Regions from separate parts of the Gardnerella bivia genome, predicted to be linked through region 2. Evidence: riboswitches for the same ligand, from Rfam matches in the RefSeq annotation. Region 2 holds a riboswitch; each other region holds the start of a gene.

Region 1 (10,806 bases), 740 kb from region 2:
TGGCGCTGTGAGTGTTCCAGATGATCATCAAATAAATCCTCGTCTTTTCACTGCAGCAATGATTGATGCACTTGAAAAGCGCGGAGTTGTGATTGAACGCCGCTCGAGCACTCCAGATGATTTAGGTCCAGATACAGTTTTGGCTTCTGGTTTAGGTGCAAAAGATATGCTTCCGCAGCTTAAGCTTCGCGCTGTTTGGGGAGATATGATTCGAATGACGATTCCGGAGCCATTGCGTCCAATTCTGAGTTCTGTTGTTCGAGGTTTTGTGCACGATCGACCAGTGTATTTAGTTCCTCGCGCTAAAGAAACTGGCGAGCTTGTGCTTGGTGCTACATCTCGTGAAGATGATCGTGATATTCCAAAAGTTGGTGGAGTTCTTGATTTGCTTCGCGATGCAGCAAGCGTGCTTCCTGGTATTCAGGAATGCTCTATTACAGAAGTTACTGCAGGAGGTCGTCCTGGAACTCCAGACGATTTACCATTTATTGGTATTGATCCTAAGACTCATACTACGATTTCTACAGGCTACTTCCGTCATGGAATTTTGCTTACAGCTTTAGGATCTTCTTTAACTACAAAGCTTGTGCTTGAGCAAGAGCTTACAGAAAAGGAAAAGGGATTCTTGGAAAGCTGTGATCCTGCACGTTTTTAGTATTAAATTTTTTAATAGACGTTAATAAAGGTTGAATTATGCAAATCATCGTCAATGGTGAAACTATTCAAGTGCAAGATGGCTTAACAATTGCTGAGCTTATTGCGAAACGATATGGCTCTGATGCGGGTCCTGGCATAGCAGTAGCGATTGGCGATGATGTGCTAACTCGTGCTCAATGGAAATCAACGCTTATATGTGATGGAAATCAAATTGAGATTCTTAGCGCAGTACAAGGCGGATGACTTTAAATAATTTGAGTATCTTTGTAAAAATTTATATAAAAGGCTTAAAATGACAGAAAATAATTCTAAAGACAATGTAGAAGAGAATAGTGATTCATGGCAGCTTTGCGGCAAAACCTTACATTCAAGGCTTTTGCTTGGCACTGGTGGTATGACTAGCATTGACATTATGGAGAAGTCGCTTGTGGCTTCGGGTGCACAAGTCGCAACTGTTGCGCTCCGCCGTCATGCAAAAACTGGAGTTGATATTTACGGCATGTTGCAGCGTCATAATATTAACGTTTTGCCTAATACTGCAGGATGCAAAACTGCTCATGATGCTGTTCTTACTGCAAAAATGGCTCGCGAATCTCTTGGAACCGATTGGATTAAGCTTGAAGTTATTGCAGACGATGATACTTTGCTTCCAGATACTCGTGAAGTTTTGATCGCTGCTGAAAAGCTTGTTGAAGAAGGCTTTAGCGTGCTGTGTTACACGAATGACGATCCAATTGTGGCTCGTAGATTAGTTTCGCTTGGTGTGAAAGCTATAATGCCGGGCGGTGCTCCAATAGGTACAGGGCTTGGAATTTTAAATCCTAGAAATATTGAGCTAATTGTTCAAGAAAGCAATGAATCAAATATTCCTGTGATTTTGGATGCAGGCGTTGGTACTGCTTCAGATGTTGTTAAAGCATTTGAACTCGGATGTTCTGGAGTGCTTCTTGCAAGTGCTGTAACTCGTTGCCAAGATCCTGTGAAGATGGGTTATGCAATGGCTGCTGCAGTGAAAGCTGGAAAGCTTGCTCATGATGCTGGTCGTATCCCTAAGCGTGAACATGCACTTGCTTCTTCTCCTGTTGAAGGTCGCGCTTGGGCTGACTCTGTATTATAAGTGATTAAATGTTGATTGATAAAACTTATGATAACGTGCAGGAGCTTGAGGATGAGCGTACTTGCCGCAACAAGCTCTTGCCGTATTTTACTTATGAGCATCAGAAATTATTGCGTAATGCGAAAGTTTGTATGATTGGCGCTGGAGGGCTTGGTTCTCCATGCTTGCTTTCTCTTGCTGCTGCTGGCGTTGGTGAAATAACTATTTGTGATGATGATGTTGTTGAGCTTTCTAATTTACAAAGGCAAACTTTATACACTGTTAATCAATGCGGAGAATCTAAAGCACAACTTGCTAAAAAGCGTTTGCAAGCTTTATCTCCAGGATTAAAAATAAATCTTGTGTCACGTTTTAATAAAGATAACGCTGAACAACTTGCAAAGAATCATGATTTAATAATTGACGGCTGTGATAATTTTGAAACGCGTTTTTTGATTGCAGATACTGCTTGGAGTGTAGGAACTCCAGAAGTTTACGGTTCTGTGCTCTATTATGAAGGTCAAGTAAGCGTTTTTGTTCCATTTAAAGGTCCAAATTTACGAGATTTGTATCCTTGCCCTCCTCCTGAAGAAATTGTTCCAAAGTCTGCCGTTTTAGGCGCTACTGCAGCTATTATTGGTGCAATGATGGCTACTGAAGCAATAAAGCTTATAACTGGTTTAGGTCGTCCTCTTATCGGGGTTTTAGCTCGTTATAATGCTTTAGATAATTCTTTAAGGCATTTCAAGTTCTCTTCTTGATTTTTTACTTTGTTATTACGTCTTTTAGAGTTTTTGCAACTTCTTTAGGGTTTTTTGCGCGCATAAGTGCAGAAACAGTACATACTCCATCGATTTCGAGATTTCTAATAGGGAATACTGTATTTTCGTGGATTCCTCCGATAGCTAATGTTTTTACACCCATTTTATGAGCTACTTTAGCTACTTCATTAACTCCGTCAATTCCAAGTGGTGGCACATCGTGTTCTTTAGTTGTTGTAGCGAAAGCTGCTCCAATACCTATTACATCTGGAAGAGGTACATCGTGTTCTTTGCACTCTCTATAAGCTTTTTCCATTAAATCAGGTCTTGCACAAGATAATCCAACCATCCATTCTGCAGGAATCTGTTTGCGTGCTTCAACGAATGGCATATCTTTTTGACCTATATGCAAATTAAATCCGAGTTTAGAAGCAACGTTGACTGAATCATCAATGAAAATAGGTACATTTGCATGACGTGATTTTATTAACGCTTTTCTAAGTTTTATAGCTTTAGAAGAAATTGTTGCATCGTCACAATATTTATCTCGTAGTTGTAATACAGTTACTCCGCCTTCTACGCTATCTACAGCTACGTCTTCTTCAGCACGGTTGCTCATTTTAGGATCAGTAACTAAGTACAAAGTCCAATCTGTTGGTTCAATAGTGAACTCTATATTTGTGAGTTCTAGCATTTTTTCAACGCTTAGAGTTGATAATGCGTCAATCCACAAAGTGCGGAATGTTCCTGGTGCTATTGAAAGTTGTTCAGCGTATGATCCTGCAGCTTTAGCGTGAACGTGAGCTGCTACTGTTGCAGCTAATGGTCGTTCTGGGTTTGCTCCAACATAAGCTGCTATTAGTGCTCCAAGAGTGCAACCAGTGCCAACCACTTTTGTCATGATCTTACTTCCGCCTGTTATTCTAGCGAAGCATCCGTGTGCGTAAACTGCGTCTTCTACTCCAGAAATTGATATAACAGACCCGTATTTTTTGGCTAGTTTTCTAGCTGCTTGGATAGCGTTGTCAACTGTATCTTTAGCGTCAACGCCTTTCATATCGCTTTTTATTCCTGAAAGAGCTAGAATTTCAGACGCATTAGCGCGTATAACAGTTGGATTATGTTTTATTATATCTTTTACAAAATTATTTCTAGTTTCTAATGCTTCTAATCCAATTCCAACAGGATCTAAAACCCATGGAGTTCCTGATTCTTCACAACCTTTAATAGAACTGTATATTGCGCGCGATCTTGAATCTTTTTGGAATGTTCCAACGTTTACGAGCACTCCGGATGAGATTTTTGCAATATTATATGATTCTTTCGGATCGCATACCATAATAGGAGATGCTCCTGCTGCTAACAGTGCATTAGCTGTTATGTCTTGCACAATTATGTTTGTTATGCAATGCGTTAAAGGATTATTTTTGTGTACTGTTTCAATACATTTTCTTACGTCATTTATAAACATTCTTTTGCGCGCTTTTTTTGAAAATGATGTATCGAAATATGTATTTTCGTTTTTAATCATGTTTTCGTGTTTGTTATCGTTATTAAGCATTTTATATGATATTCCCTTCGCTAGTTCTAGCTAGATCAGGTTCAACGGGTGTAATCTCAGCGCATTTTGCGCACCCCGAACCGTGATATCACGCGATGTCATGTGATATCTAGATTTTTGATTTTATCGCTTTGGATGTATTTACTGTATTCGAGTTTTATGCATATTTTGATTGATATTGATAATTTGTGTCTATATTTTAATTGTATATAATTGACTTATAGTGTTTATTTTAGGCGTTTTATTTCGTTAAAATACATTGGAGAAGAAGATATGAATTGCTCGAAGTGCGGATATAATAATTCTGAGGATTCTAAATTTTGTGAAAACTGCGGTAATAATCTTGTAAGAAAAGATGATTCAAATTCTAAACCTACATACATTCTAGATCAGCAAAAGTCGTTATCGAATCAGCCGAATTTTAGTAGAACTAATCAATCTACTCAATTTAGTAAGGGTTTAGCGTTTAATAATTCTCCGAATAATCTTTCACGATTCAATAACACTAATATTTCTGCTTCTAGTGGAAATAATAATTTAAATAATAATGATATTAGTTCTAGCAATGTAAATCCTCATACAAATAATCCTCATACAAATAATCTGAATCAGGCTCCGAATCAACCTTTGCATCAACCTTCTTTTGGAAACGGTTCTTCGTCTTCTTCGTCTTCTCAATCTTCTCCATACAGTCAGTCGAATCAATACCAATCTTCACAGTATTCATCTAATCAAGGCTACGGTTATCAGCCTAATTCTCATATGAGTCAACCAGGATCTGGGCAGTCGTCTTATTCTAATTCTTATCAAAATAATGGTTCGTATTCGCCTAATAATTCATATTCAGTTGGGAATAATCCTCAATATTCTAGACCGTATGGCGCTCCTCAATCAAATCCTTCGTCAAATTATCCAACAAGACCTTACGGAAATCCTAAAGGAATTCCTTCAAATAGTGCGTCTTCGTCTGCTGGCGTTCAATCTTCTGCTGGAGTTCCTGCTCAATCGTCTGTGACATCTAGTTCTGTGCCATCTAGCTCTGCATCATCTAGCTCTGCATCATCTAGCTCTTCTGTACCATCTGGTTCTTCGCCGTATTATTATTCGAATTCTCTTAGTTCGACACCTAATGATGCAATGGACTCTGCTATTTCATCTATTGCTAATGGTTTTAAGAATGTTGCTTATGGTACTAAGAATGTGTATTCAAAAATTGTTCTTTGGCCTTTGTGGGTGAAAATCGTATCTGTGATTTGCACGATTCTTATTATTACTGTTCCAGCTGGATTGATTTCCTATTATAATTGGGTAAATCGCTTCCAAATGCCATACGGTAAACTTCGTTCAGCGATTACTCAAAACGTAGCTGATAATTACAAAATAAGAATTGTTGGCTCTGACGTTAGAGATTATCCTCATGTTAAATTGTATTTTTCTGTGACAGATAATACTGGAGAATCTTTGGAGATTGAATCTCCAACTGCAGCTATTAAAGAAAAAGTTGGTAAAGGTTCAGATATTGAACGTAGAATTCGCAATATTGAGCGTATAAAAGACAAGCAAGGCGTTGGCTATGAAATTATGCTCGATAAGTCGTATTCTATGTACAATTCAATGGACATCATGAAAAATACAATGAAAGACTTCGTTAGAGCTCTTAATTATAAAGTTGGAGATAAAGCTGAAGTTATTTCTTTTGATACTTATTTGATGTATATGGCTTCTTATACGAAAGATGAAGATAATCTTCTAAACGGCATAGATAATATGGAGCCTTACGGTAATACTGCTTTATACGATGCTTTGTACACTGGCGTTACTAATGCTTCTAAAAGAATTGGAGCTAATTGCGTTATTGCGTTTACAGATGGCGAAGATAATATGAGCCAGCATAGTATGGATGATGTAATTTCGTTTGCAAAGGATAAAGGTATTCCGATTTATTTGATTGGTACTGCAGATGCGAATACAACTTATTTGCAAACTATTGCTGAACAAACTGGTGGATACTTCTGGAACTTGAAATTTATCAAAGATATGAGCGAGGTTCTTGATCGCATTAAAGCAAACCAAGATAATGTTTATTGTCTTGAATACGATTCTGATTCTTCTGCTGACCCATATGCAGATCGTGTTATTTCTGCTCTTCTTGCTGATTCTAAGCATAGTTATTCTGGCGGAATAGGCGATGATCTTCCGTTTAATCCTATTAGAGGAGAAAAGGTTCAGAAAGCTTCTTACACAGTTCATAAAGGCGATGTTACTTGGACTGAAGCTAACGCTGCGTGTATGCAAGATGGAGCGCATTTAGCAACTATTCCTACTAAAGATGAAGAAGATAAACTTATTCAATTAGCTGAAGAAAATGATATTAAGTATGTTTGGATCGGTGGATATACGTCTGAGCGACCAAATGGAGATGTGTTCGCGCATTGGATAACTGGTGAAAAAACAACTTATACAAATTGGATGCAAGGTGAGCCAAGTCGTAATGATCGAGATGGTTCTCCTGAGTTTTATCTTATGTTGTGGAAAGTTGGGGATCAATGGTCTTGGAATGATGAGAGGGATAATCTTTATAATTCTTCTTATTTGCATGACACTTTTTCCGGCAAAACAGGATACATTTGCAAAGTAGATTCTAAGAATTGATGAGTATTTTAAACTTTTATAAGTTTATAAAAGTTTAAATTATTGATAAGTTTAAGCGCGTAAAATCAAAACGTGGTGGTGAATATGTTTAATTGCAAAGATCCGCGGTCTTCGGCTCACTCGAACCCACGCATAAGACGTGATGCAAATCGCGCAACGCGTGTATGTATGCGGCGTGTTCACAGCTTTTCGTTGCGAAATATATTTATAAGTTTTGTGTCTGTAATTGCAATTATTTCTGTTATATCTGTAATTATTTTTGGCGCTTATAAAATTTATGAAAATAGTTTGCCTAGCGGTTTTAATGCATCTTCGCGAGAAAGTATACTATCTAATTCTAGAGATAAATCTCATAATGCTACAAAAAAATATCGTTTTCGTTTTAATGTTTCAAATGAAGAAGTCGATAAAATACTGAAATCTATGACTCTAGAAGATAAAATTGCTCAAATGTTTATGGTAACTCCTGAACAATTGATTGGTGTGAAGAATGCTGTTACTTCCACAAATAGAGCAACATATAAGAGATTTTACGCGATTCCTGTTGGCGGAATCATGTATAAGTCCGAAAATTTGTTAGATCCAAATCAAACTAAAAATATGATATCTAGTTTTCAATCTTTAAGTCAATCTAGAGTTAGTTTGCCTGCATTGATTTCAGTAGATGAAGAAGGTGGAACTGTAGCTCGTGTTAGTAAAAATCATGCTATGAATGTTAAAGATTCTCCTAATATGAGCGATGTTGGTGCGTCTAAAAAGACTATCAAAGCGTTGCAAATTGGAAGATATATGGGCAAGTATCTTTCTGATCTAGGATTTAATGTTGATTTTGCTCCTGTAGCAGATGTTTTAACTAATCCGAATAATGAACTAATGCGTAAAAGATCATTTGGTTCTGATCCTAATCTTGTAACTAATATGACTTCTGCTTTTACACAAGGATTGCAATCTTCTAATATTTTTGCTACTTATAAGCATTTCCCTGGTCATGGTTCTACTAAAGAGGATTCTCATAAAGGTATTACTATTTCTGATCTTAATGAAAAAGAATTGGAACATGTTGATTTGAAACCATTCAAAGACGCGTCTGAAATTGGAGTGCAATTTATTATGGTTTCGCACGTGTCTTATCCGAAAGTTACAGGCGATAATACTCCAGCGAGCATGTCTGAAAAGATTGTTACAGGTTTAGCTCGTAAAAAGTTGAAGTATGACGGTGTTCTTATATCTGATTCTATGGGTATGGGTGCTATAACTAATTCTTTCTCATCAGGTCAAGCAGCAGTTCAAGGTATTCGTGCTGGATTAGATATGCTTTTGTGCCCTCAAGATCTTTCTGTAGCTTATAAATCCGTATTGAGAGCTGTTCGAAATGGTTCTATAAGTGAGAAACGTATTGACGAGTCTGTTCGCCGTATTATTAGAGTTAAGTTGCATCTTGAATCTTCATCTTTAAATTAGTTATTTTGTTTTGCTTTTTTTGTTTTATTTTTTTGTTTTATTTTATAGTTTTTCAAGTTGTTTTGTTTCGCTATATTTATTTTTTATTCAAATTATATTTGCTTTTGTACGCTTATAGTGTTAGCATCAATGACAACACAAACTTATATCTTATTTGAATTAAGTTTTGTGAATAACCACTGTAAGTGTATGAATTTGGGAGGTAGATATCATGCGTAACATGAATGCTCAATCTCTCGATGTTCGTAGTGCTGTTCGTATGTGGTGGTGGCAGACTTCTCTTTGGCGTAAGTTTACTCTGAAGTTTTAGAAGCTGCACAAATAAAGTAAAGCTTGTAAAGACCTCCGGGTAAACCGGGGGTCTTTTTGTATAACAAGCTTAATTTTCAAAATCACAAAAATTCGATTGCGCTATATTCGCTTATAGAGCATAAACAAGGAGAGAAATCATGGATAACGAAATGAATGAAAAAAATGGAGTTGACGCTAATATTACCAATCCAACAACTTATGACGCATCATCAATGATGCAAAATGTGAAAGTAAAGCATCATGCTTTAGATATTACTTCATTAGTTTTAGTTGCAGTTTTATTTGCTGCAGGATGCATTCTTGATTTTACTGTTGCTAAACCTCTTCGTATTGGAAATATCCAGCCTGAGTTTGTTATTGCTTCCTTCTGCTTGGCGATTTTATTAGTTCGTCCAAAGATTTATCAAGGAGCTATTATTGGAGCCCTTGCTGCAACATTAATTCAACTTAATACTTCGATTCCATTCCTTGAATATGCGTGTGATATTCCTGCTGCAATTATTATGACAGCTATTTTAATTGGATATGTCCATCTCTTCCCAAAGGATGCTGCTCGTAAAGTAAGTGTTTTCCCATTTATTGCTACTTTTGTTACAACAGTAATTTCTGGCTGCATTTTCGCTTCTATTGCTACTTGCTTTATTATGCATTCCCCAGAAATGATAATAGGAATGTTGCCAATTATTTTTGGCACTGCTGCGTTTAATGCTATTATTGTTGAGATTCTTTACACTCCAATAAGGCTTGTATTGCATAAGTAAGTGAATTCAGCTACGTAAAATGCATGTAATTTTATTTGTTATTATTTGTAGGCATAGTGTGCGTAGTTATGAATTAAGCGTAGTTATGAATTAAGCGTAGTTATGAATTAAGCGTGGGTTGGCACTAGCTATGAATGTAGTTAGTGCCAACTTGTGGCGTTGTTTTATGCAAAAATTCGTGTGTTTGTGCGAGTGTGTTAGAGTTGAGAATTGTTATGCAAACAAAAAAAGAAGAGATTTCAGACAATCGCTTACTTGAACGGACGGGACAGCGTAAAGAGATTATGGAAGAAACTCATGATTCCAACAGTGTTAAGCCATTGCTTGAATTAAACGATGTATCTTTTCAATACATTATTCATCGTGATGGAAATAATGAGTCTAAAGATAAGAAACATAATGAAAGTAATCTTAACTTTGCTCTTAATAAAGTAAATCTTAGTATTTATACAGGTGAATTTGTTGGAATTATTGGACCAAGTGGCGCTGGTAAAACAACTCTTGCTTCGCTTTTTTCTGGTGCTATTCCTCATCATTATTCAGGACATCTTTCTGGAACTGTGAATATTGCAGGATATGACACTAATAGTCTTGAACTTACTAATATTGCTTGCTTAATTGGTTCTGTTATTCAAGATATTGACGCTCAAATGGTTGCTGCAAATGTGGAAGACGAGTTGCTTTTTGGTTTAGAAAACTTTTCAGTTCCGCACGATGAAATCCTTCCTCGTATAGAGAATGCTCTTGAAACTGTTGGTATTACTAACTTGCGTAATCGTGATTTAGATACGCTATCTGGAGGTCAGAAGCAGAAGGTTGCTATTGCTGCTATTTTGGCTTTAAAACCTAAAGTTATGGTATTAGATGAGCCAACTTGTGCGTTAGATCCAGTTTCTTCTCGTATGATTTTCGATGTTTTAAGAGATTTGAATAGAAACTTTGGTATTACTGTTGTAGTAATTGAGCAAAAAGTGGCTTTATTAAGCGAGTATTGTAAGCGTCTTATTGTGCTTTCTAAAGGTGAGCTTGTGATGGATGCTCCTACAGGAGTTGCTCTTAAAAATGCTGATTTGCTTAGTGAAGTTGGTATCAATTATCCGCGTACTACTCATCTAATTAAGCAATTGCAAGAGGAACAAATTTGTAGTAATTCTGAGCTTACTGTTGGAGTTGAAGAAACTGTAGATACTATTGTTAAAACTTTGCAATCTGATATTCCTAATACTTCTAATACTTCTGATTCTTCTAATTCTTCTAATACTTTTGATTCTTCTAATATTTCTGAAACTTCTGATGAAAATAATGCAAATATTTTAGAATCTGTTAATGAACTTTCTGACTCTCGCATTATAAAATCTAATAGTTTTGCAAATCCATGCTTATCGCTGAATCATGTGAGTTTTGCTTATACAAATGGTGTTAAAGCTCTTGAAGATGTTTCATTTAATGCAAACAGTGGTGAATTGATTGCGTTAATTGGAAGAAATGGCGCTGGTAAAACAACTATTACAAAGATTATCAACGGTTTATTAAGACCTACAAAAG
Region 2 (10,806 bases):
TTATTTTAACAGTTGTGCTTTATGTGTATTTGCTTATTTGCGCAATAGACGTATTTATTATGTGGAGAAGACTTCGCAAAGAGTTGATTAGCAAATACGGTCCGCAATCAGTAAGCCGTTCTTCTAGATCTTTCACATATGCTTGGAGTCGCGCAATACAATTACGCCGCTGGAGATTGCCGAAACCTCGATACAAGAAACACGGAGTTTGGCCTAAATAACTTAGTTTTATTCGTTTAGTATTGAAACATAGTTATTATTGATTAAATAGTAAAACACGCAAATATCAGGGATTTACACATGGCAAAAAATAATTCTGATAACACAAAATCAGCAAAAGCTAAAAGCTCGCGAAATAATATTTTTTCTCAAATCATACGAATATATAAATATACGCACAGTGATGATAAGCAGTTGCCATGGTTTCTTGCGTTAGCATTCCTAGCTCCTGTTGTTTTAGGCTTAATTATTGGATTCTTGTTGCATTGGTCAATTGTCACTTTTATTATGATGATGATCACAGCAATAATGCTTGGATTCTTACTTTTTACGATTGTTCTAACTAAGAGAGCAGATAAAGTAGGCTATGCTCGACTCGAAGGCAAATCTGGAGCTGCAATAGGCATACTTTCATCTATAAATAAAGGCGGATTCTCATTCCCACAGCAGCCGATTTGGGTAGATCCTCGCACTAAAGATGCAATTTGGCGCGGAACAGGTCATAATGGCATATTTCTTATTGGCGAAGGCAATTATGAACGCGTTATGAACGCAATGAATCGTCAAGAGCAAAGCATTAAGCACATAACATTAGGATCTTTAATTCCAGTGTATAAATTCGTTGTAGGTGAAAGCGAAAAAGAAGTAAAACTTAAAGATTTGCGAGATAAAGTACTTCATGCAAAAAGTTATCAGCAAACTAATCATAAGTTTGTGTTATTAGCGAAACTTCACCCACGCCGTAGATTCTTTATGACTAAACTAGAACTTGCAAATGTGAACAATCGTTTAAGCACTTTGCAAAGCAAAAGCGGATTTGGTATTCCTAAAGGCATAGATCCTACTAAAAAACAGCATATAAGCAGACGTGCTATGCGAGGTAAGTAAATTTAATTATTTTTTATGAAAAGCTTGCAAGAATTATTAGCAATCATTAGTGTATTATTTTTTAAATAGATTTTGGAGGATTCATGGCTACTTTAGCAGTTGAAGATGTGCGTGAGAGAGTCAAAAACGTTTTCGATGACGTGCTTTGTGTGTTAAATAAGAAGATTTCTTTAGGTGCTGTTTCTGCTAAAGGCATTACTGGAGAACATATGCGCGTTTCTGCAGAGTATGTGGCTAAAGTTTTGCGTGAAGTCGGTGTTGATGCTCGAGTTGAACAGTCAAAAAATCCAGATGGAACTGATGGTGCTTTTGAAGTAGTTGGCTCTCGAATTGTGGATCCTAGCGCTCCAACAGTGTTACTTTATGCTCATCACGATGTTCAGCCTGTTCCAGATGAAAGCGAGTGGAACACAGATCCTTTCAAAGGCACTGAAATAGATGGTCGTTTGTATGGGCGTGGCAGTGCAGACGATGGTGGTGGAATCGCGATTCACTATGGTGCTCTAAAAGCTTTGAGCGATGAACTGTGTGTAAATATTAAAGTATTTATTGAAGGCGAAGAGGAGATGGGTTCTCCTAGCTTCATACCGTTCATTGAATCGCATAAAGATGAGTTTGATTCAGATGTGATTATTGTAGCTGATTCTGGTAATTGGTCTGCAAATATCCCAAGCCTTACAACTAGCTTGCGTGGAAATACTACGTTAGATGTTAAAGTTAAAGTTCTTCATCATCAAGTTCATTCTGGGCAATTTGGCGGTCCGATTTTAGACGCTTACACGCTTGCTTCAATGCTTGTTGCTTCGCTTTATAACAAGGATGGCGATTTAGCTGTTCCTGGAATTGAATCTCAAGAGCCAATTGGTGGTTTGCAACGTGATTTAGACGAGAATCAAGTTCGCGCTGATTCGTCTGTAGTTGATTCTTATAAGCTTGCAGGCACAGGATCTTTGGCTTCAAGAATGTGGACTAAACCAAGCTTAACAGTAATTGGCATGGATGCTCATCCAGTTGAAGAAAGTTTTAATGTTATTGCTCATGAAACTCGTTTGCGTCTTTCTCTTAGAACAGCTCCTTGCCAGCGTCCGGAGGATGCTCAAAAAGCTTTAAGTGATTTCTTAGTATCTCACGCTCCATTTGGAGCTGAAGTTAGCGTAGAGCCTTTAGATAATGGCATGGGATGGGCTATGGATCCTTCTGCTATTGCTACTAAAGATGCTTTAGCTTCTATGAAAGATGCTTTTGGTGTTGAACCTATTAACAAAGGCGAAGGCGGTTCTATTCCGTTTATTCCAGAATTGCAGCGCATTTTCCCTAAAGCTCAAGTTTTAGTGACAGGACCAGAAGATCCTCAATCTAACGCTCATAGTCCGAACGAGTCTATTTCTCTTTCTGGATTGCAATCAAATATTGTGACTGAAGCTTTGCTTTTAGACAGGTTAGCTAAGTAAGTTTTGATATCTTTAAATAAGTTTGACTTTGCTTAAGTATGTTTATGAAGCTAAGTAAATTTTATTTGCTAAGTAGTTTGATTAGTTAAAGCGTTATTTTATCGTCAAATTAAACGCAAATCGCATAAATTTTAATTGAGTCTACGCAATGTCGTAAACTCTCCAACGGACACGGGTGCTTTTTTCACACGAGAAAAGCTGAGAAAAACCGCTTGAACGTGAATCCAGATAATGCTGGCGCACGGAGGTCTGTTTCCCGTGCCTCAAGTTGTGTTACGTTTTGTAGCACATGAAAGAAAGGCACTATTATGTCAGAAGAAAATATTTCTACTAAGTTAAGCTTAAGGTGGCGTGTTGCTGATATTGCAGTAGCTTCCGCAATAGCTGTTGTATCTGCTGTAATTTATTGGGTTGTTTCAGCTTTTTGCACAGTACCTTGGAATTTCCTTGAGTCAATAACTCCTGGAATGGCTGGTTTAATTAACGGCTTGTGGCTTTTTGCAGGCCCTCTAGCTGCAATCATAGTTCGTAAGCCTGGCGCTGCTCTTTATGCTGAAGTACTTGCTGGTGTTATTGAAGGCTTCATGGGTAATATTTGGGGCGTTTTAGATACGTATCTTGTTGCAGTAGTTCAGGGTGTTGGTGCAGAAATCGTATTCCTCGTATTGCTTTATAAGCATTGGAATATTTGGTATGCAACTCTTGCTGGAGCTATTTCTGGTGTTGGTTCTTGGGCATTTAGCTTTGTTAAGAACTTGCAAGGTATTGACTTATTAGGAAGTTACGGAATCACGTATCTTATTACAAGCGCTGTTTCAGGAGCAGTGTTTGCAGGTCTTCTTATGTGGTTCTTATATAAGGGAATACGTGAAACTGGCGCGTTAAGTTCCTTCGCATCCGGTCGTTAAATATCATTGCCATAAAAGGATTACTATGCCTGATGACTCTAAAGCAGAAGCTATAAGAGAAGAAGATATTAAGAATTCCGAAACATTCCTTCCGTCGGATTCTTGTAACGCTCAACTACGTTTCGATAATTGGGGTTATCGTCATGCAACTCGCAAACATTTCGCCGTTCGTGGGTTGAATCTCACTATTGAAGCGGGGCAGAAAGTTCTGCTTCTAGGAGCATCAGGCATAGGAAAATCCACTATTCTTGCAGGTGCTGCCGGAATTATAGGCAGTAACGTTATTTTATCTTCTGAAAAATCTAAAGAATCTGAAGAATCAAAAGAATCAAACGGAATGATTCCAGTAGAAGATGAAGATGGTGGAATAAGCGAAGGCTGTGTGTATGTTGACGATATTCCTGTTCGTCAAGCTATAGGAAAAGTTGGATTAGTATTACAAGATCCAGATTCTCAAGCAATTTTCCAAAGATTGGGAGATAACGTTGCTTTTGGTCTAGAAAATATGAACGTTCCTCACGAGTTGATTTGGCAGCAAGTCAATGAAAGCCTTAAAAAAGTTGGATTGGAAGGTTTACAATTACATCGTTCAACATCGCATTTAAGCGGTGGTCAGCAGCAGCGTTTGGCTTTAGCTGGAGCGTTGGCAATGAAGCCAAGTATTTTGCTTTTAGATGAGCCTACAGCAAATCTTGACCCAAATGGAGTCGATCAAGTTGTTAAAGCTGTTAAAAATGTTTTAGATTCTGCTCATTCAACAATGTTACTTGTTGAGCATCATGCTGAACCGTGGATTGACATGATTGATAGGGTTGTGGTCTTAGGTTTAGATGAAGATATTTCAGAATCTGAATCTTTAGAAGAAGTCCACGATGATGATATTGCGCGTTCCTCGTTTGCTCGCACAATTATAGTAGCTGATGGAACTCCTGATGAAGTTTTTAATAGATCTGATTTAGATTTTACAGATCTTGGTATTTGGTTGCCATCGCGTTATAAAAAGTCAGATGATATATCTTATAAATTAGATTATGACTCTTCTAATGCAAATGGTGACGTAATTCTTTCAACTAAGGATTTGTCTATAAGTCATACAGATAAACCTATTGCAGAGCATATCAACTTAGAGTTCAAATCTGGTCAAATTACAGCTTTAGTTGGAGCTAATGGAGCTGGAAAATCAACGTTATCGCTTACTTTAGCAGGATTATTGCCTGCTTTAAGCGGAAGTGTTGTTGCAAGCGATAAGCTTTCAAATGGTCTTAATGGAACTGATCCTATTAAATGGAAATCATCTCAATTAGCTAAGCGCATTTCGTATGTATTTCAAAATCCTGAGCATCAATTTGCTTGTGGAACTGTTTTGCAAGAAGTTATGCTCGGACCACTTAGAACAGGTATGAGCGATGAAGATGCTCGAAAGCAAGCCGAATCTTTACTTAAAAGATTTAGCTTGCTTCAATATGCTGATTCAAATCCTTACACGCTTTCAGGTGGTGAAAAACGTAGACTTACAGTTGCTGCGTCTTTGGCTGCTGCTCCTAGTGTGATTATTTTAGATGAGCCTACTTTTGGTCAGGATCGCAAAACATGGTTGCAAATTATCAATTTAATTGAAAGTCTTCATAAAGATGGAATTTGCATTATTGTTGTGACTCACGATAAAGAATTAGTTAATGCTTTAGGCGCTCGCGTGATTGAGTTGTGTGCAGAAAATAGTTCTTGTGACTCGCGTAACTCTGATTCTGACTCTGATTCTGACTATAATTCGTTTAAAGATGAATTATCTTCAAGCGCAAGTAATACATCTAAAATTAGTGTGAGTGACGTTAATTTGCGTTCCGAAAATCCAAGGAAATCAAGCTATTCTCCGTTACTTGCATCTATGAATCCTGTGTATCGAATGATTGGCGCATTTCTTTGTTCAATACCATTGCTTTTCACTCTTGATTGCGTTTCTGCATCTTGTGCTTTAGCCTTAGAGTTCATTATTTTTGCTTGCATAAAAATTCCGCCTTGGAAAGTTGCTTACTTATCTTGGCCTGTGTGGATAGGCGCTCCAATGTCTGCTCTTACTGTTTTACTCTATGGTAAATCTGGTGGAAACACTTGGTTTCAGTGGGGAATGATTCATGTTACAGACAGATCCTCATCTTTAGCTCTTGCAACATTTTTAAGAATTTTGGCTATTGGAATTCCATCAATCGTAACTGTGATAGGAATAGATGCAACTGATTTAGCAGATGCTTTTAGTCAAATATTGCATTTTTCTGATCGTTTTGTGTACGGCGGATTAGCTGGAATTAGAATGTTTAACGTATTACAAGATGATTGGCGAGCTTTAAGTGCTTCTAGGCGATCTCGCGGTATTGGAGATGGGAATAAGTTAAAGGCATTTTTCCCTCAAATGTTTGCTTTGCTTGTTCTTTCAATTCGACGTTCTACAACTTTGGCTGTAGCAATGGAAGCTAGAGGATTTGGTGGATTTAATCCAAGATCTCATGCAAGAATTAGCAAAGTAAAAGTTTCTGATTGGATTTTAATAATTGTTTGTGTGATTATTCCGTTGATTTCATTAGCTGTTTCTATATACACAGGTTCGTTCGCATTATTTGGTGGAAGTAATTAAAAGTAAATTACTATTTTTATGTATAGGTTTATTTAGTGTTCTTATTGCGTTTGTATTGTGCTTATATCTTGTGAAAATGTCCATTATTATGCATAAATTTATGTTCTGTATGCTTTCGATAAGTAGATGCCGCGTAGTTTGCTTATCATCAGTCTAGCCTGCTTTATTTAAGATTTGGCAGATGGAAGCCCTGAAAAGCAAACTTTTTGGGAACGATTAGTCAAAGTAAAATCGCAATTTAGTTGATTTACTTTTGATGTAGCTTACGCCGATACGCGGTGGCGAGGAGGAATTATTATGGTGAATGCTGTAGAAGCATTTGATGCTAAGCATCTTAAGTCTGCTGAAGAAATCCCAGCTTTCCGTCCTGGTGACACTGTTGATGTAAACGTGAAAATTCAGGAAGGTAACAATTCTCGTATTCAGACTTTTACTGGTGTTGTTATCGCTCGTAAGGGTGCAGGTGTACGTGAAACTTTCGTAGTTCGTAAAGTAAGCTTTGGTACTGGTGTTGAGCGTCGCTTCCCACTTCATTCCCCAGCTATCGATTCGATTAAGCTGGTTCGTAGTGGTCGCGTTCGTCGCGCTAAGCTTTACTACTTGCGTTCTTTGCGTGGTAAAGCTGCTCGTATTGCTGAGCGTAGAGATAACTCTGCTAAGTAATACTTGCTTTAGCGTATTTGTTTGTTGAGTTAGCGTTTACTGTGATATCACTTTTATTGATTATATTGTGATTGATCAGTAAACGTTGCTTATAAAAGTCTTATTGTGCAAATGTGTTATGCGCTATGAGTATCGCTTTAAGATTTATTTAGTAGCGCTTTAGAGCTTTTATTGTATTTGCAAAATGCTAAATAGTATGTCAAAGGATTTATATGACTGCTGACAACATGGATGAAATCGATAATCACATCGTTACAGTTGCAGGGCATGGCATAGATCCTTCTCCTGTTCCTCAAGATGAGGATGCGGAGGATGCGAGCGCGCACGAAAGTTCTCGTAAAAATTCTACTAAAGATTCTCGCAATGGTAAGCATGCTAAAGATAGTAATCGTTCTGAAAAAAGTTCATGGCGTGAGATACTCGCGTGGTATGTTACTCCAATAGTTTTGATTGTTCTTATACGCTTGTTCGTTTTGGGAGCATACACAATCCCTTCAGGTTCTATGCTAGAAACAATTCACATTGGAGATAACGTTATTACTTCTAAGCTAACTCCTAAGATTTTCTCTTTGCATCGCGGAGATATAGTCGTTTTTGAAGATCCTGCAAATTGGTTAAGTCAAGACTCGCAAAATAAAGCTGGCATTCTTGGCTCAACTCGTGGAAACCTTATTAAGCGTTTAATTGGTTTACCTGGAGATACTGTTGAGTGCAAAGGTAAAGGTGAGCCGATTGTTGTAAACGGCGTAGAAGTGTTGGAATCTTCTTACATTCGGCCTGGTGTAGATCCTAGCGATTTTCCATTCAAAGTAAAAGTGAAACCTGGTCATGTATTTGTTTTAGGAGATAATCGCTCTAATTCTGCTGATTCGCGTTATCACAGGAATGACGGTGATGACGGCTTAGTTCCTATTTCAAAAATAGAGGGAGTAGCTGTTGCTCGTTTCTGGCCGCTTAATCGCATTGGGTTATTAGATTCACATCATGATGCTTTTGAAAAAGTCCCTAATTACTCTAAATGATTAAGTCTAATTATTTTGTTTATTTAATTTAGTTTTATTGTTTAATTATTTTTGATTTGATATGTCTAAAATACCTTTAATTCCTTCGTTAGATTATGAGCGCGATCTTTTAATTAAAGGATACGATTTTGTTATTGGTATAGATGAAGTTGGACGTGGCTCTTTAGCTGGTCCTGTGATGGTTGGAGCTGCAATACTTGGAGCTAGTGAGATAAATCTAGAAAACGTTATGCCAGAAGGTTTAGCGGATTCTAAACTTCTTACAGAACGCAAGCGAGAAGCGTTATATGAGCCTTTGAAAAATTGGTGTAGCGCATATTCAGTTGGATCGTGTACGAATCATGAAATAGATGATTGGGGAATTGAATACTCTTTAGGAATTGCAGCTTTGAAAGCTATAGGCTCTGCTCAAGAAAATCTTATAAAGAATATAAATAATGCAAAGAACATAAATAGCATTACGAATACAAATAGTACAAATAATGCAAATAGTATCAATAATGCTAATAATGCAAATAAAAATCTTAACGAATTTGAATCTAATTTGTTAAATAAAATCGTTAAACACAATAAAATGGCAGTAATTTTAGATGGGCCATACGATTATATACATAAAGTTTTTAATACTTTTGATGCGCCTATTTTACCTATTTCAATTGATGTGAACACTTTAGTAAAAGCGGATCGTAAATGTGCTAGTGTAGCTGCAGCGTCAGTTATTGCAAAAGTTACAAGAGATCATATGATGATAGATTATGCTGGTTTAGAAAAATATGCTGTTTACGATTGGGCGCATAATAAAGGTTACGGATCTGCTGCACATCGAGAAGCGATATCTAAATACGGAGCTAGTGATTTGCATAGGATTTCTTGGCATCTTTCATAATCTATACTAAAAAAGAAAGCTGGAAAAGTGGCGCATAATAAGCGTGTTTCTATGATAGATGTAGCGCGTGCTGCAGGAGTGAGTCATCAAACTGTTTCAAGAGTCATAAATAATTCCCCAGATGTTTCTGCAGCTACTCGCGTAAAAGTTATGGACGTGATCGATAAATTAGAATATCGTCCAAGTAATGCTGCTCGTGCGCTAGTTACAAGCAAATCGCATACTATTGGTCTTATTATTGGCGAATCAATGATTTTAGGCGTTAAAGATATAGTTAGTGCGATTGAGTCGTCTTCTAAGTCGCGTGGATATTTCCTATCTTTAAGTATGGTTAATGAGGTTTTGTGTACTCAAAGCGATATAGATCTTATTGTAAAAGGATTCGATGAGCAAAATATAGATGGGCTTATAATAATAGCTTCAACAGATGCGATGTTTTCTGCATCGTGTAAGCTTCGTTCGAATATTCCTCGAGTTATATTAACTTCTACGCATGGTTCAGTAAGTATTCACGAAGGAAGATCTTTACTGAAACAAAATTCATCTTCTAGCGTTTCAAAATTCTCGTTTATTGGAGTTAATCAATGGCGTGCTATGGCAGATGTTGTAAGTGTTGTAAATTCTAGCGGTCATAGGGATGCTTTGTATGTAGCTGGTCCTTTAATGTGGCGCGATGCTGCTACTCGTCTTAGTGCTTGGAATAAAATTTCTCAAGCAAATTCAATGAGATCTAGAATTATGCAATGCACGTCTTGGAAGTCTTCTGAAAGTTATTCGCGTATGAATCATGTTATAGAGCAATGCGGTGTAGAAGGAGCGCAATTGCCAAGCGTGATTGTTGCAGCAAGCGATTTACAGGCGATTGGCGTGATTCGTTCACTTTATGAACATGGATTTAAAGTTCCTGCAGATGTTAGCGTAGTAGGATTTGGCGATGATTGTGGAATGTGTGACTTATTTCCACCTCTCACAACTGTTAATATTGAGCCTTTAACTATAGGCTCGTTAGCTGTGCGAGAAATGATGCGACTTATTTACGGAGGTTCTGAGATTGTATTTGCAGATATGGCTCATGGAGTTGGATTGAATCCTGCAAGTGTTGTGCTGCGTGCATCTCTTGGGAAGCCAAACTATATAAAATGAATTTTGTTGTTTATTTTTGAATTTGTGTGCGTTAGTGCTTTTGTGTCTATGAGTGCGTATTTCAATAATATATAAATTCGTATAAGTCTACGGCTATATTTGTGCATTATGCCTACGTATGATTTGGGATTAGAACGAGTATCTCTTGAATTTGCGACTAAAACGATTTTTACAGATGTAACTCAAGGTGTATGTGAAGGGGATCGCATTGGAATAGTAGGGCGTAATGGAGATGGAAAATCAACGTTATTACGTCTTCTTTCTGGCGCTCTTTTACCTGATTCTGGTCGTGTAACTAGGCGCGGTGGATTAACTTTTGGAATGTTGGATCAGCGAGATCCTCTAGACGATAATGCAACTGTGCGTGAAGCTGCTTTAGAAAATCGAGAAGATTACGAGTGGGCTGCGGATACTAAATCTCGTGAAATAGTTGAAGCATTATTAGGTGGAATAAATCTTGAAGCACGAGTTGGAACTCTTTCAGGCGGTCAGAGAAGAAGAGCTGATTTAGCGCGATTATTACTTCATGATTGGGATATTCTCGCTTTAGATGAGCCTACAAATCATTTGGATGTTGTAACAATACATTGGCTTGCTGAACATTTACTTCATCGTTGGACTCCTGCAACTGGAGCATTGCTTTTAGTTACGCATGATAGATGGTTTTTAGACGAAGTTTGTAACTCTATGTGGGAAGTTCACGATGGCACTATAGATCCTTTTGAAGGTGGTTACAGTGCATATATGTTACAGCGTGTTGAGAGAGAACGTCAGGCTGATGTTCGTGAGAATCGTAGGCGTAATTTAGCTCGTAAAGAGTTAGCTTGGCTTTCTAGAGGAGCAAGAGCTAGATCTACTAAACAAAAATTCCATGTAAAACAAGCTAGAGAATTGATTGCTGACGTTCCTCCAATGCGTAATACGCTTGAATTAAAGAAGATGGCAACTTCGCGTTTAGGTAAGCAGGTTGTGGATTTAATTGATGTGACTCAAATTT
Region 3 (10,806 bases), 370 kb from region 2:
TTAGTGCAATCAATAGTTGATTTAGTGAAGTCAGGAACGGATTTAATAAATCCATATCTAACTTCCTGCTCAGCTTGTTTTGTCAACATTTCGCGACCTTTTGCATCAATTGGAAGAATGTCTGGAACGTAGAACTTTGCGACTTCTTTAAGCGTGCTTTCAGATGCACCAAATTCTTTATAAGCGTTAGTGATCACGCTAGGATCTTTCTTTGCTTTTTGGGCTTCCTTAACTAATGCGCGATACATTTTCTTAACTAAATCTGGATGCTTTTTAGCAAATGATGCAGAAACCATGTGTATAGAAACGTTTAGATTTCCATAATCTTTAGCATTAACAATTCGTTTTGATCCTGGAGTCGCTAAAGCTGCTGCTAAATTCTGGTCAAATGTTGCTAGTGCGTCAATCTTTTTAGTTGTGAAAGCTACTTGGAAGTTTTTAGGACTCATTTCAACTTCTTGAACTTTAGAAACGTCTAGTCCAGCTTTTTCAAATGAACGGTGAATTACGTAATCTCCAGTTCCACCTTTAGCTATGATTCCAATTTTCTTTCCATACAAGTCTTTTAGTGTTTTAATACCGCTATTAGGAGCTGCTACTATTCCTTGAGAATCTCCGTTGTAGTATTCAATAGCGAATGCAACCCACGGTTGATTTTTTGAAGCCCAATCAATAAAGCGAGTAGTTCCTGTTGAAGAAGCGTCTGCAGCTCCGCTATTTACTGCAGCATATGCGTCTAGTGGAGCGTAAGGTCCTGTAAATTTTACTGTTGATTTGCCAAATTCTTTTTGTGCAAAATCATCATTTTTCAAAGTTGTTAGATAATTAGCTGTTGAAAGATATGCTACACGCATAGTTCCATTGCTTGATGAAGATGATTGTTTAGATTGTTGAGCGCTACCACATGATGCAAGAGCTATTGTTGCGCAGAGGGCGCATGTTACAGCTAAAGCGCGTTTACTTATGTTTGACGCATTAAAATTAAACATAATTAGTTCCTTTTGTTTTATGTTGTTTTGGTTATTTTGTGATTATCTTTTAGTTTTTAATTTCTTCTTTTTTAGTTTTTCTTTTTCGCTTTCTTCGCTCTGGCATAAGAGCATATTCAAATATGTTTGCTGTAAATTCTGAGCTAAGACCTGCAATTGCATATAAAATAATGCATGCCATAGTTTGTTCCGGTCTAAAGAATTGTTGAGCGCGAGCAAGAATATATCCAAGTCCTATTGAAGAATTAACTGTTTCACAAGTTACTAAAGCTACCCAAGCAACAGATATTGCGAATCGTAAACCAGTCATAAAACTTGGTAATGTGCCACGAAGCAAAATCTTTGTAAAAATAGTTGATTTTTTAACGTTATAAGCTTGAGCTAATTCTAATAATTTTGGATCAATATTTCTAACTCCATCGCGGATATTTACATACATAGGTCCAAAAACTCCAACGGCGATAAGAGCAATCTTCATCATTTCATCTATTCCTAGAAAAATAATGAATAATGGAGCTAAAGCTGGGAATGGTATTGAACGTAGCATATGGCTTGGCTTGTCAATTATTGTATTGCCAAGTTTACTGCCTCCTGCGAGTAGCCCGGCTGGAACAGCGAAAGCGATACCTAATAATAGTCCTGCAATAACTCGAAAAATACTTATTGCCAATGAAGGCATAAGTATTCCTTCGTTATTTAAGTCAATAAATGCTTGCACTACCTCAAGAGGGGAAGGTAAAGCTCGATTTTCAATTGGAGAAAGTGTAGTGAAAAACCACAAAAGCAAAATTACAATTGTAGAAATCCAAATTTTGCATGAAGACAACACATTGCATACAATCTTCAATATCTTTTTTGCTTCGTCATGCGAATGGTAACTCATTCGACAATCCCTTCGATAGTGCTAACTATATCAGGTTCGACGAGTATGATCTCAGCGCAATACGCTATAAATTATTGGTTATAGCATGACATACTGCGCACCCCGTGTCCGTGCCAATTATCGCTTATGGGTATGGACAAGTGTTGTAGAATGTAAGGATTTTTTAAAAGTTGTGTAGTTTTTATTTGTGTTTTTATTTGTGTTTTAGCATGTGTATTAGCATGTGTATTAGCATGTGTATTAGCATGTCTTAGTTAAAGTTTTTGTTAAAGTTTTTGTTACATGTCTTAGTTAAAGTTTTTGTTGACTCTTATTTAAAATTTTTTGAGATTTATGAAATCTATTACAAAGTTTATTTGTTGCTCTTAAAAATGCTTTTAGTTAAAATTTTTAAGTATATTTTGATTTATTTTAGATTGTTATTTAATTTATGTGAACGTTCACGGCATAAATGTGCGATTCTATCTTATAACGTCCATAAAACGCACTAATCTTGGAAGAGTCATCACAACCCATAAGTTATAAGGAGTAGTTGTGGCAGCTATTGAAAGCGTATATGCACGCGAAATTTTGGATTCTCGTGGAAATCCTACTGTTCAAGTTTATTTGGAAACTGAAGATGGTGCTCAAGGCATCGGTTTAGTGCCTTCAGGTGCTTCAACTGGTGAAGCTGAGGCTTGGGAGCGCCGTGATGGCGACAAGTCTCGCTACCAAGGCAAGGGTACTTTGCAAGCAGTTAAGGCTGTTAACGAAGTAATCGCGCCAAAGGTTATTGGCATGGATGCCACTGATCAGCGCGCTCTTGATGAAACAATGATTGAGCTTGATGGTACTCCAAACAAGGGCAAGCTTGGTGCTAATGCTATTCTTGGAGTTTCTCTTGCTGCACTTTATGCAGCTGCTGAATCTGCAGAACTTCCATTGTATCGTTATATTGGTGGCACGAATGGTCACATTCTTCCAGTACCAAATATGAACATCATGAACGGTGGTGCTCATGCTGATTTTGCAACCGATATTCAGGAATACATGATTTCTCCATACGGCTTCAATACTTATAGTGAAGCATTGCGCGCTGGCGTTGAAGTTTACCATACTTTGAAGAACGTTTTGAAGAAGGAAGGCTTAGCTACTGGCCTTGGCGATGAAGGCGGTTTTGCTCCAAAGATGAAGTCCAATGAGGATTCATTGAAGTATATTATGGATGCAATTGCAGCTGCAGGTTATGAGCCAGGAAAGCAGATTGGTATTTCTCTTGATGTTGCTTCTTCCGAATTCTACAACAAAGAAAACGGAAAGTATCGTTTTGATGGTGAAGATCGTGAATCTGCTTATATGCTTGATTACTACGAGAAGCTCATTAACGAGTATCCAATTGTTTCCATCGAAGATCCATTCCAGGAAGAAGGATGGGATGATTGGGCAGAAATCACCAAGCGTCTTGGTGATCGTTTGCAATTCGTTGGTGATGATTTGCTCGTCACTAATCCAAAGCGTTTGGCTAAGGGCATTGAACTTGGTGCAGCTAATTCATTGCTCGTGAAGTTGAACCAGATTGGTTCTGTTACTGAAACTCTTGATGCAATTGAACTTGCAACCAAGAACGGTTTCACTTCTATGGTTTCCCATCGCTCTGGAGAAACACCAGACACTACAATTTCTGATCTCGCTGTTGCTAAGAACACTGGTCAGATCAAGACTGGTGCTCCTGCTCGTGGTGAGCGCATTGCTAAGTACAATCGCTTGCTTGAGATTGAGGAAGAGCTTGGCTCTACTGCTAAGTACGCTGGTTACGATGCTTTCAAAGCTTGCAAGAAATACGTTAAGTAGTGTTGCAAGTTAAGCATATTAAAATCTAATAAGTATTTAGTAAAAGCTATTAAATATTTATAAGACGGTCGATTGCTTTTGTAATTGACCGTCTTTGCATATTCGCTAAGTTTTATGTGTTCAATTTAACTTTCGAAGTTTTATGTGTTCAATTTAACATATATAAATAATTATATGAAAGTGTATTATTTAATAGCCGTATATAATTAAACATGGAAATGTTTGAAAAACAATTCAATTATTTGCTAATAGATAATTGAATAATTGAATATGTTATGAGTCGAACGTGTTCCTTTTTTAAAATCACAATTAGATACACTATTTTGGGGGGATTTATGAGTTCGTTAGTATACGTAAGCGCTGGAAGTAACATGGGGGATCGCTTAAAGAATCTGCAACAAGCTGTATCAATGTTAAAAGAAGATTCTCATATAAGCGGTGTTGTTGTTTCTTCCGTATATGAAACTGAGCCAGTTGGAGATATTGAGCAAGATAGTTTTTATAATATAGGTCTTAAATTCCGTACAGATTTAACTCCTTATGAGCTTTTAGATTTCATTCACGAAATAGAGCAACGTTTGCATAGAAAAAGAATCATTCGTTGGGGTCCTAGAACTATTGATTTAGATATTATTGATTACGATAGATGCGTTTTTGAAAGTGAAAATCTTACTATTCCGCATAAAGAGAGAGATAATCGCAAGTTTGTTATAATCCCATTATTAGAAATTAGTAAGGATGATCCAGAATATCATGAATTATTAGAAGAAAAATTGTCTTATATAAATGATTCTCATTGGATTAAAATTGTAAAAAGTAGCGAAGTTTTTAATTAAAGGCTGGAATATTTATGAAAATTACTTTAGTACAAAATATTGAAGCTAAAAGTTTTGCAGAGCAAGTGCTTTTAGATCAAGTTGAACAATCGCAGCAATTAGCATTGCAATGGGAAGATATTCCAGTTGATTACACTAAAAAAATAGTTGATTTTTTGTGTCATTTTGATGTTTCTTATTATGTAAAAGAATCTTGTGTTCAATTTATGTTACCTTTAATTGCGCTTAAGCCATTTTTAAGCGAATGCGAAAAATTATGGAACAATGACGCAGATTTGCTTGAAAGTATTCATAAAATTTTGCGTGAAAAATCTATAATTTGGCATGCTGGAAGATTCTGTTTTGATACTATAGACAAGCCTATTGTTTATGCGATTTTGAACATTACTCCTGATTCTTTCTATGATGGTGGAAAATATCAAAGCGAAAAAGAAGTAAAAGATCATATTGAAGAAATGATTGATGCAGGTGCTGATGTTATTGAGGTTGGTGGTCAGACAACTAAACCAGGCGGATATTTAGAAATCTCTCCAGAAGATGAAATCAAGCGTGTTATTCCAGCTATACGCTATATTCACGATAATTATCCTAAAGTAGCTGTTGCAGTAGATACTTATAAACTTCCTGTTATGAAGAAAGCTGTTGAAGAAGGAGTGGATATTGTAAACGATGTTCGCGCATTTGATACTCCTGAAAAAGTAAAACTTATGGCTGAGTCTAATGTTGGTTTAGTCACAATGCATAGCAACAGAGATAAAGAATACGATAATTTAACTAGCTCTATGTGCGAATTTTTTAAAGATAATTTGCATATGCTTATAGATGCTGGAATTGATAAAAATAGGATTATACTCGATCAAGGTATTGGCTATGCAAAAGTTGCAGATGGTGAACAAGATTATGCAATGATGCGAAACATAAATCAATTACATCGTTTCGGCAGGCCAATATTAGTTGCGATTTCTCGAAAAGGATTTGGAAAGAAATTATTTAATCTCGATAAAGAAGATAGATTGCCTGTCACTTTAGTTGCGCAATCAGCTATGTTTATGCGAGGAGGGCGAGTGATTCGAGTTCATGATGTAGCAGAAACTCGCCAATTAGTAGATATGATTGACATAATAAATCGTTCTTATTGGGTTAAATAGTGGTTTTAATATTTGATTTTATTTTGTGTTAATACGTCGAATATGACAAGTAGGTTAGAAGTATGAGTATGAGAAAACGTCGTATGGCGCTGAATGCTGATACTAAAGAAAGCAGTAAGAAAAATCTTAAATTTTTTTCTGGTCCTATAGTTTTTGCGGCTTTACTTTCTGTGATTATTTTAGGTTCTATAGAACTTATTGCTACTATTCGTAGTTATGCTCTAAGTTTAGCAGAATTCCACGCATTACAGCATGAAAAAACTTTGCTTGATGCGCATAGAAATAATTTGATTAACAATATAAATCGCTGGAATGATAAGGCTTATGTTGCTACACGTGCTAGATACAGATTAGGATTTGTGTTTCCAGGTGAGCAAGCAGTTCGAGTTGAGCATCCGGAAGCTGTAACAGGTAAAGTGCTTAATGAATTTGCAGATAGTAATTCCAATAGCAAATTGCATACTCAGCTTCCTTGGTATAGTGATTTGTCTTATGCGCTACATAAAGCAGATAAACCAGATAATTTGACTATACAATCCTATGATAAAACTATTGATAGTACTGTAACTAGAACTAATGATTGAGATAACTTTTTCTTGATTTTTCTTGATTTAGTTTGATTTAGTTTGATTTAGTTTGATTCGCAACTTGGTCTACTTGATCCGCTGATTTAGTTTTATTTAGTTAATGTAATTTTTAATTTATGTGATAAGTTTTAATTTATGTGATTGATTACTTTACTAGTATGGTTTTATTGGTTTAGTGTAAAAACAAAGATGTTTTAAGAGAATAAAATATAAAATATAGGAGTTTTGATAATGGTTTTTGATGTAGAAGATGCGTTAAATAGATTTTGTGCAACGCCTTTGCGCAAAGCAGATGTAGATATTGTACACCGTCAGCTTTCTCGTATGCCTCGTGGAATGGTAGCTGTAGGTGCTCGTTGCGTGTGTGGTCGTCCTTTAGCTGTTATAACTCGTCCGTGCTTAGAAGATGGAACGCCTTTTCCAACAACATTCTATTTAACAAGTCCTGAAGCAGTAAAAGCTGTATCTCGCATTGAAGCTGAAGGGTTTATGCGTGAATGTAATGCTCTTTTGAAAAACGATGTAAAAATTGCTGAACAATATAAAAACGCGTCTGAATCTTATAAGGCTTTTAGACATGCTTTAGCATTGAGATTAAAAGATAGCGAAGAGCATATTTTAGATATTAGCGCTGGCGGTATGCCTGATAGAGTCAAGTGTTTGCATGCTTTACTTGCTCAAACGCTTGTTATGGGCAAAGGTGTGAATCCTATTGGAGATATTGTTCTTAATAGAATTGTAGATGAGTTTAATCCTTCTGTTTGCCGTTGCACTATTCCTTGGATCGATGATGTCAGCGATGATGCTAGTGATGATGCTAGTGATGATGTAAGCGATGATGCCAGCTATGATGCTAGTAAAGTGAGTGATGATGTGAGTAAAGACGTGAATAAAGTAAGTAAATGCGAAGTTTCAAACAAATCTGTATGTGTAGCTGCTATAGATTGTGGCACGAATTCAATACGTTTAAAAATTGCTAGAGTAGATAGTCATGGTATTACAGATATTGTTCCTAGAATGTTGAGAGTTGTGCGATTAGGTGAAGGTATTGATGAAACTCATCAATTTTCTTGTGATGCTTTACAGAGAGTTAAAGCTGCAGCACAAGAGTTTGCACAAGTATTAAAAGATAATCCTGTAGATGCGATTCGTTTTGTTGCAACGTCTGCAACGCGTGATGCGAATAATCGCGATGTATTTGAGCAAATGATGATAGACGAGCTTGGAGTTAAGCCTGAGGTAATTAGCGGTACTCAAGAAGCTGAATTGAGTTTCTTAGGTGCTACAAGCGTTGTTTTAAGAGATGAGTTGCCATCACCATATTTAGTTGTTGATTTAGGTGGTGGATCTACTGAATTAGTTTTAGGCGGAGATGGCAAAACGTCTGATGCTAGAAAAGTAGTTGCATCTTATTCAATGAATATTGGATCAGTTCGCATGACTGAACGTCATCTTCATACTGATCCTCCAACTGATGATGAGATTTCTTCTGCTATTTCAGATATTGACGCTCATATTGATGAAGCTTTGAAAGTTGTTCCAGTCGGGAAGGCTCGTACGATTATTGGAGTTTCTGGATCTGTAACAACTATGACTGCGCTCGCTATGGGCTTAAAACATTATGATCATAGTGCTGTAGATGGTGCTTGCATTGGATTAGAACAAGCTTATACAGTTAATGATCGATTTTTGCGTATGTCTAGGGATCGTAGGCGTACTTATGCGACTATTCATCCTGGGAGAGTTGATGTTGTTGGCGGCGGAGCTGTAGTTTGGAGCAGAGTTTTAGAGAGAGTATCTAAAGCTGCTTATGAGGATCATGGCGGAGTTTTAGATACTTTTGTTGCAAGTGAGCATGGTTTATTAGATGGAATAACTCTAGATTTAGGCAGGAAATTACTCGCCACACGCTGATTTGTGTTTATGCAGTTATTGTGGCATAATATATGTCTGTTGCCTCTGTGGCGGAATTGGCATACGCATCAGACTTAAAATCTGACGCCCGTTCGGGCTTGTGGGTTCGAGTCCCACCGGAGGCACGATTAAGCGCCGCGTAGTTTTAACTGTGTGGCGCTTTTGTTTTTGTGGTTATTGATGTGACTGCAATGTTTTAAGAGTTTGCTTGAGTGATTATTGCGCGCGTGGCATGCCCAAGTGCTTTTAGTGTATGGATTATTAGCTAAAGCATTTTGGAGCGCCGAGCTTGCTAAAGTTGAAAGCACGGTGTGCTTTCAATGCAAGCGAGGGCTGGCTTTGTATCTCAACGAAGACAGTTATGTAGTACAAAGATTTATGCGAATGTGTTTACGTGTCGCGTGATAATCTAAAATAGACTGTGGCGCAAAGGGTGTTAGCTTTCCTTTTCGTCCTTGTTGACAATAACGCGTCACGGTGCTTTTAGATCTTTTTGCAGTGTGTGGTTATTCATAGCACTTCTAGCCAGTACTAGTGGTTGGAATTGGTTTTCACATATGAGATAGGGATCTTAATAGCAACGCGTGGACCTCGGCAACCAGCTTTCAAGACTGGAACATTAGTCTGAGGAGTACCGTGCGTTTTTGCTTATAGCCACACTTTTTCCAGGTCTTTCCTGCACCTGCTGATGCTATTCTAGAAGTGCGTTTATCAAAAAAGAAAAAGGTTAGCGTATTGTTACTGCATATAATGACGTAGAAGATAAGAGAGGAGTGAAAAGCTAATGGATATGATGAAACTTTGTTATGACATGGTTGAGAAACTTAGACCTTATGCTGAGCCATATATGGATAAGGTTTCCGAAGAAGAAGCCAATAGTGCTATTCGAGCAGGCGAACCATCGCTTGCAATTGATATTTATTTAGTATACGCGTGGCTACACAAGAGTGCACCTAAAGAGCTGCTAATCGAAGCTTATAATTTGCTAGATCCTTATGAATGTGGCGATAACTACGATGATATAGCAGACGATTTAGGAGTTCCGCGTAAAGTTCATTCACCAGATGAATAAAAAATAAATTTTATATTAAATTAACAACTATCAGATTTTAGCCACCTTGCAAAAGATATAATAATTTGCAAAGCTATGTGTGAAAACGTGTTTTTGGATTATAAGTCAAGTTTCACGAACTTTCTATACATATAGAATTTTGCGTTATATAACAAAAAAGTTTTAACGTGAGTATACAATCTTATATGCGAAAGCTGGGGCTCCCCCTTACCCTTGACCCTTCTCGGGGTAGGTTTGGGGGAATGACCAGCTTTCGTTTTAAGTTTGGGCTTAGAGCACATATCTTTTCACACGTTTTACTAAAATCATGGTTATATGACTAAAATAATTGGTCGTATGCCAAATTTATTGGTCATATGCCCAAAAATTCATTGGTCGTGTGTCCAAAAATCAGGGGTTATATGCCAAAATCATGGGTCATAGCGCAAAAATAATAATCATAAATATTTTGTGATTTATTTAACTGATGTATGCTCATATAGGGGGTGCTTAATTTATGCATAATCATGATATTTCAACGCAATCTAGCTCAAATGAATCTTATGCTAATACTGATTTTTCGCAATATTCTATTGAATCTAATTCGAATGAATCACGTAATAATAGCTATAATCCGCATCGTTCGCATCAGAAGCGCTTGATTCTAACTTTATCTCTTACGTCAATAGTTTTCTTTGCAGAAGTAGTAGGATCTTTCCTTACAAATTCTCTTTCGCTTCTTATTGATGCTGGGCATATGCTCACAGATATATCAGTTCTTGTTGCTTCGACTCTAACTGCAATACTTATGCAGCGCCGTCCTAATAGGAAACGTACATGGGGATGGGCGCGTTTAGAAGTTATTACAGCTGCAGCAGGTGCTTTAGTATTACTTTTCGTTGGAGTATATGCTCTTGTTGAAGCATGTATGCGTCTTTTTGGTAATGGGCATAGTGGTATTCATGATGTGAATCAGCTGCTTTTCTTTGGTCTTCTTGGTTTGATTGCCAATGTTGGATCTATTATTATCTTAGTTTCTCGTTCTAACGACAATATGAATATGCGAGCTGCTTTCTTAGAAGTTATGAATGATGCTTTAGGGTCTGTAGCTGTAGTAATTTCAGCAGTTGTTATGATGAGTACTAATTGGAGTGGATTTGATGCTTTAGCTGGTGGAATTATTGCGATTTTGATGATTCCTAGGGCAATAAAATTATTAAAAAATGCTATAAAAGTATTATTGGAACAAACACCTGAAGGTTTAGATTTAGATTTAGTTCGTAAGCATTTAGAGAGTGTTGAGCATGTAATAGCTGTGCACGATTTGCATGCTAGTACTGTTTCTACAGGTATGCCTATTTTTATGGCTCATGTAGTTGTTGATAGAGATTTGAATATGGATCAGTGTGCACAAATTCTTAGTCAACTTCAAGATTGTTTACGTGAGCATTTTCCTGTATCTGTTTCGCATACCACTTTTCAGCTAGAACCGGAAGGATACACAACTCCTAGCTCATCTGAGCATCATGAGTAATTTAATTAGCATTCTTAAGCGTTGGTATGAGTTT

The links. A riboswitch is a leader RNA that binds a small molecule or an ion and turns the genes downstream of it on or off. The one in region 2 is predicted to bind thiamine pyrophosphate.
Region 1: it holds a riboswitch for thiamine pyrophosphate, as region 2 does, so the genes downstream of both, thiM (hydroxyethylthiazole kinase) here and HXT27_RS00860 (ECF transporter S component) in region 2, are expected to answer to the same signal.
Region 3: it holds a riboswitch for thiamine pyrophosphate, as region 2 does, so the genes downstream of both, HXT27_RS05710 (ABC transporter permease) here and HXT27_RS00860 (ECF transporter S component) in region 2, are expected to answer to the same signal.

Annotation. Positions count from the first base shown of each region.
Region 1 is NZ_CP058399.1:1,067,852-1,078,657, forward strand. It holds gene thiO (glycine oxidase ThiO) at 1-655, shown strand, start outside; gene thiS (sulfur carrier protein ThiS) at 694-900, shown strand; gene HXT27_RS04240 (thiazole synthase) at 950-1,774, shown strand; gene HXT27_RS04245 (HesA/MoeB/ThiF family protein) at 1,783-2,514, shown strand; gene thiM (hydroxyethylthiazole kinase) at 2,519-4,075, opposite strand; TPP riboswitch at 4,070-4,163, opposite strand; gene HXT27_RS04255 (VWA domain-containing protein) at 4,349-6,727, shown strand; gene HXT27_RS04260 (glycoside hydrolase family 3 protein) at 6,812-8,188, shown strand; gene HXT27_RS04265 (hypothetical protein) at 8,638-9,261, shown strand; gene HXT27_RS04270 (ABC transporter ATP-binding protein) at 9,546-10,806, shown strand, end outside.
Region 2 is NZ_CP058399.1:168,422-179,227, reverse strand. It holds gene HXT27_RS00875 (DUF3043 domain-containing protein) at 1-221, shown strand, start outside; gene HXT27_RS00870 (DUF4191 domain-containing protein) at 301-1,107, shown strand; gene HXT27_RS00865 (dipeptidase) at 1,191-2,558, shown strand; TPP riboswitch at 2,720-2,822, shown strand; gene HXT27_RS00860 (ECF transporter S component) at 2,867-3,466, shown strand; gene HXT27_RS00855 (ATP-binding cassette domain-containing protein) at 3,492-6,095, shown strand; gene rplS (50S ribosomal protein L19) at 6,393-6,758, shown strand; gene lepB (signal peptidase I) at 6,971-7,780, shown strand; gene HXT27_RS00840 (ribonuclease HII) at 7,842-8,666, shown strand; gene HXT27_RS00835 (LacI family DNA-binding transcriptional regulator) at 8,694-9,809, shown strand; gene HXT27_RS00830 (ABC-F family ATP-binding cassette domain-containing protein) at 9,918-10,806, shown strand, end outside.
Region 3 is NZ_CP058399.1:1,431,733-1,442,538, reverse strand. It holds gene HXT27_RS05715 (ABC transporter substrate-binding protein) at 1-989, opposite strand, end outside; gene HXT27_RS05710 (ABC transporter permease) at 1,039-1,872, opposite strand; TPP riboswitch at 1,862-1,987, opposite strand; gene eno (phosphopyruvate hydratase) at 2,407-3,702, shown strand; gene folK (2-amino-4-hydroxy-6-hydroxymethyldihydropteridine diphosphokinase) at 4,038-4,538, shown strand; gene folP (dihydropteroate synthase) at 4,553-5,686, shown strand; gene HXT27_RS05690 (septum formation initiator family protein) at 5,749-6,270, shown strand; gene HXT27_RS05685 (DUF501 domain-containing protein) at 6,505-8,187, shown strand; tRNA gene HXT27_RS05680 (tRNA-Leu) at 8,229-8,312, shown strand; gene HXT27_RS05675 (hypothetical protein) at 8,972-9,259, shown strand; gene HXT27_RS05670 (cation diffusion facilitator family transporter) at 9,756-10,772, shown strand.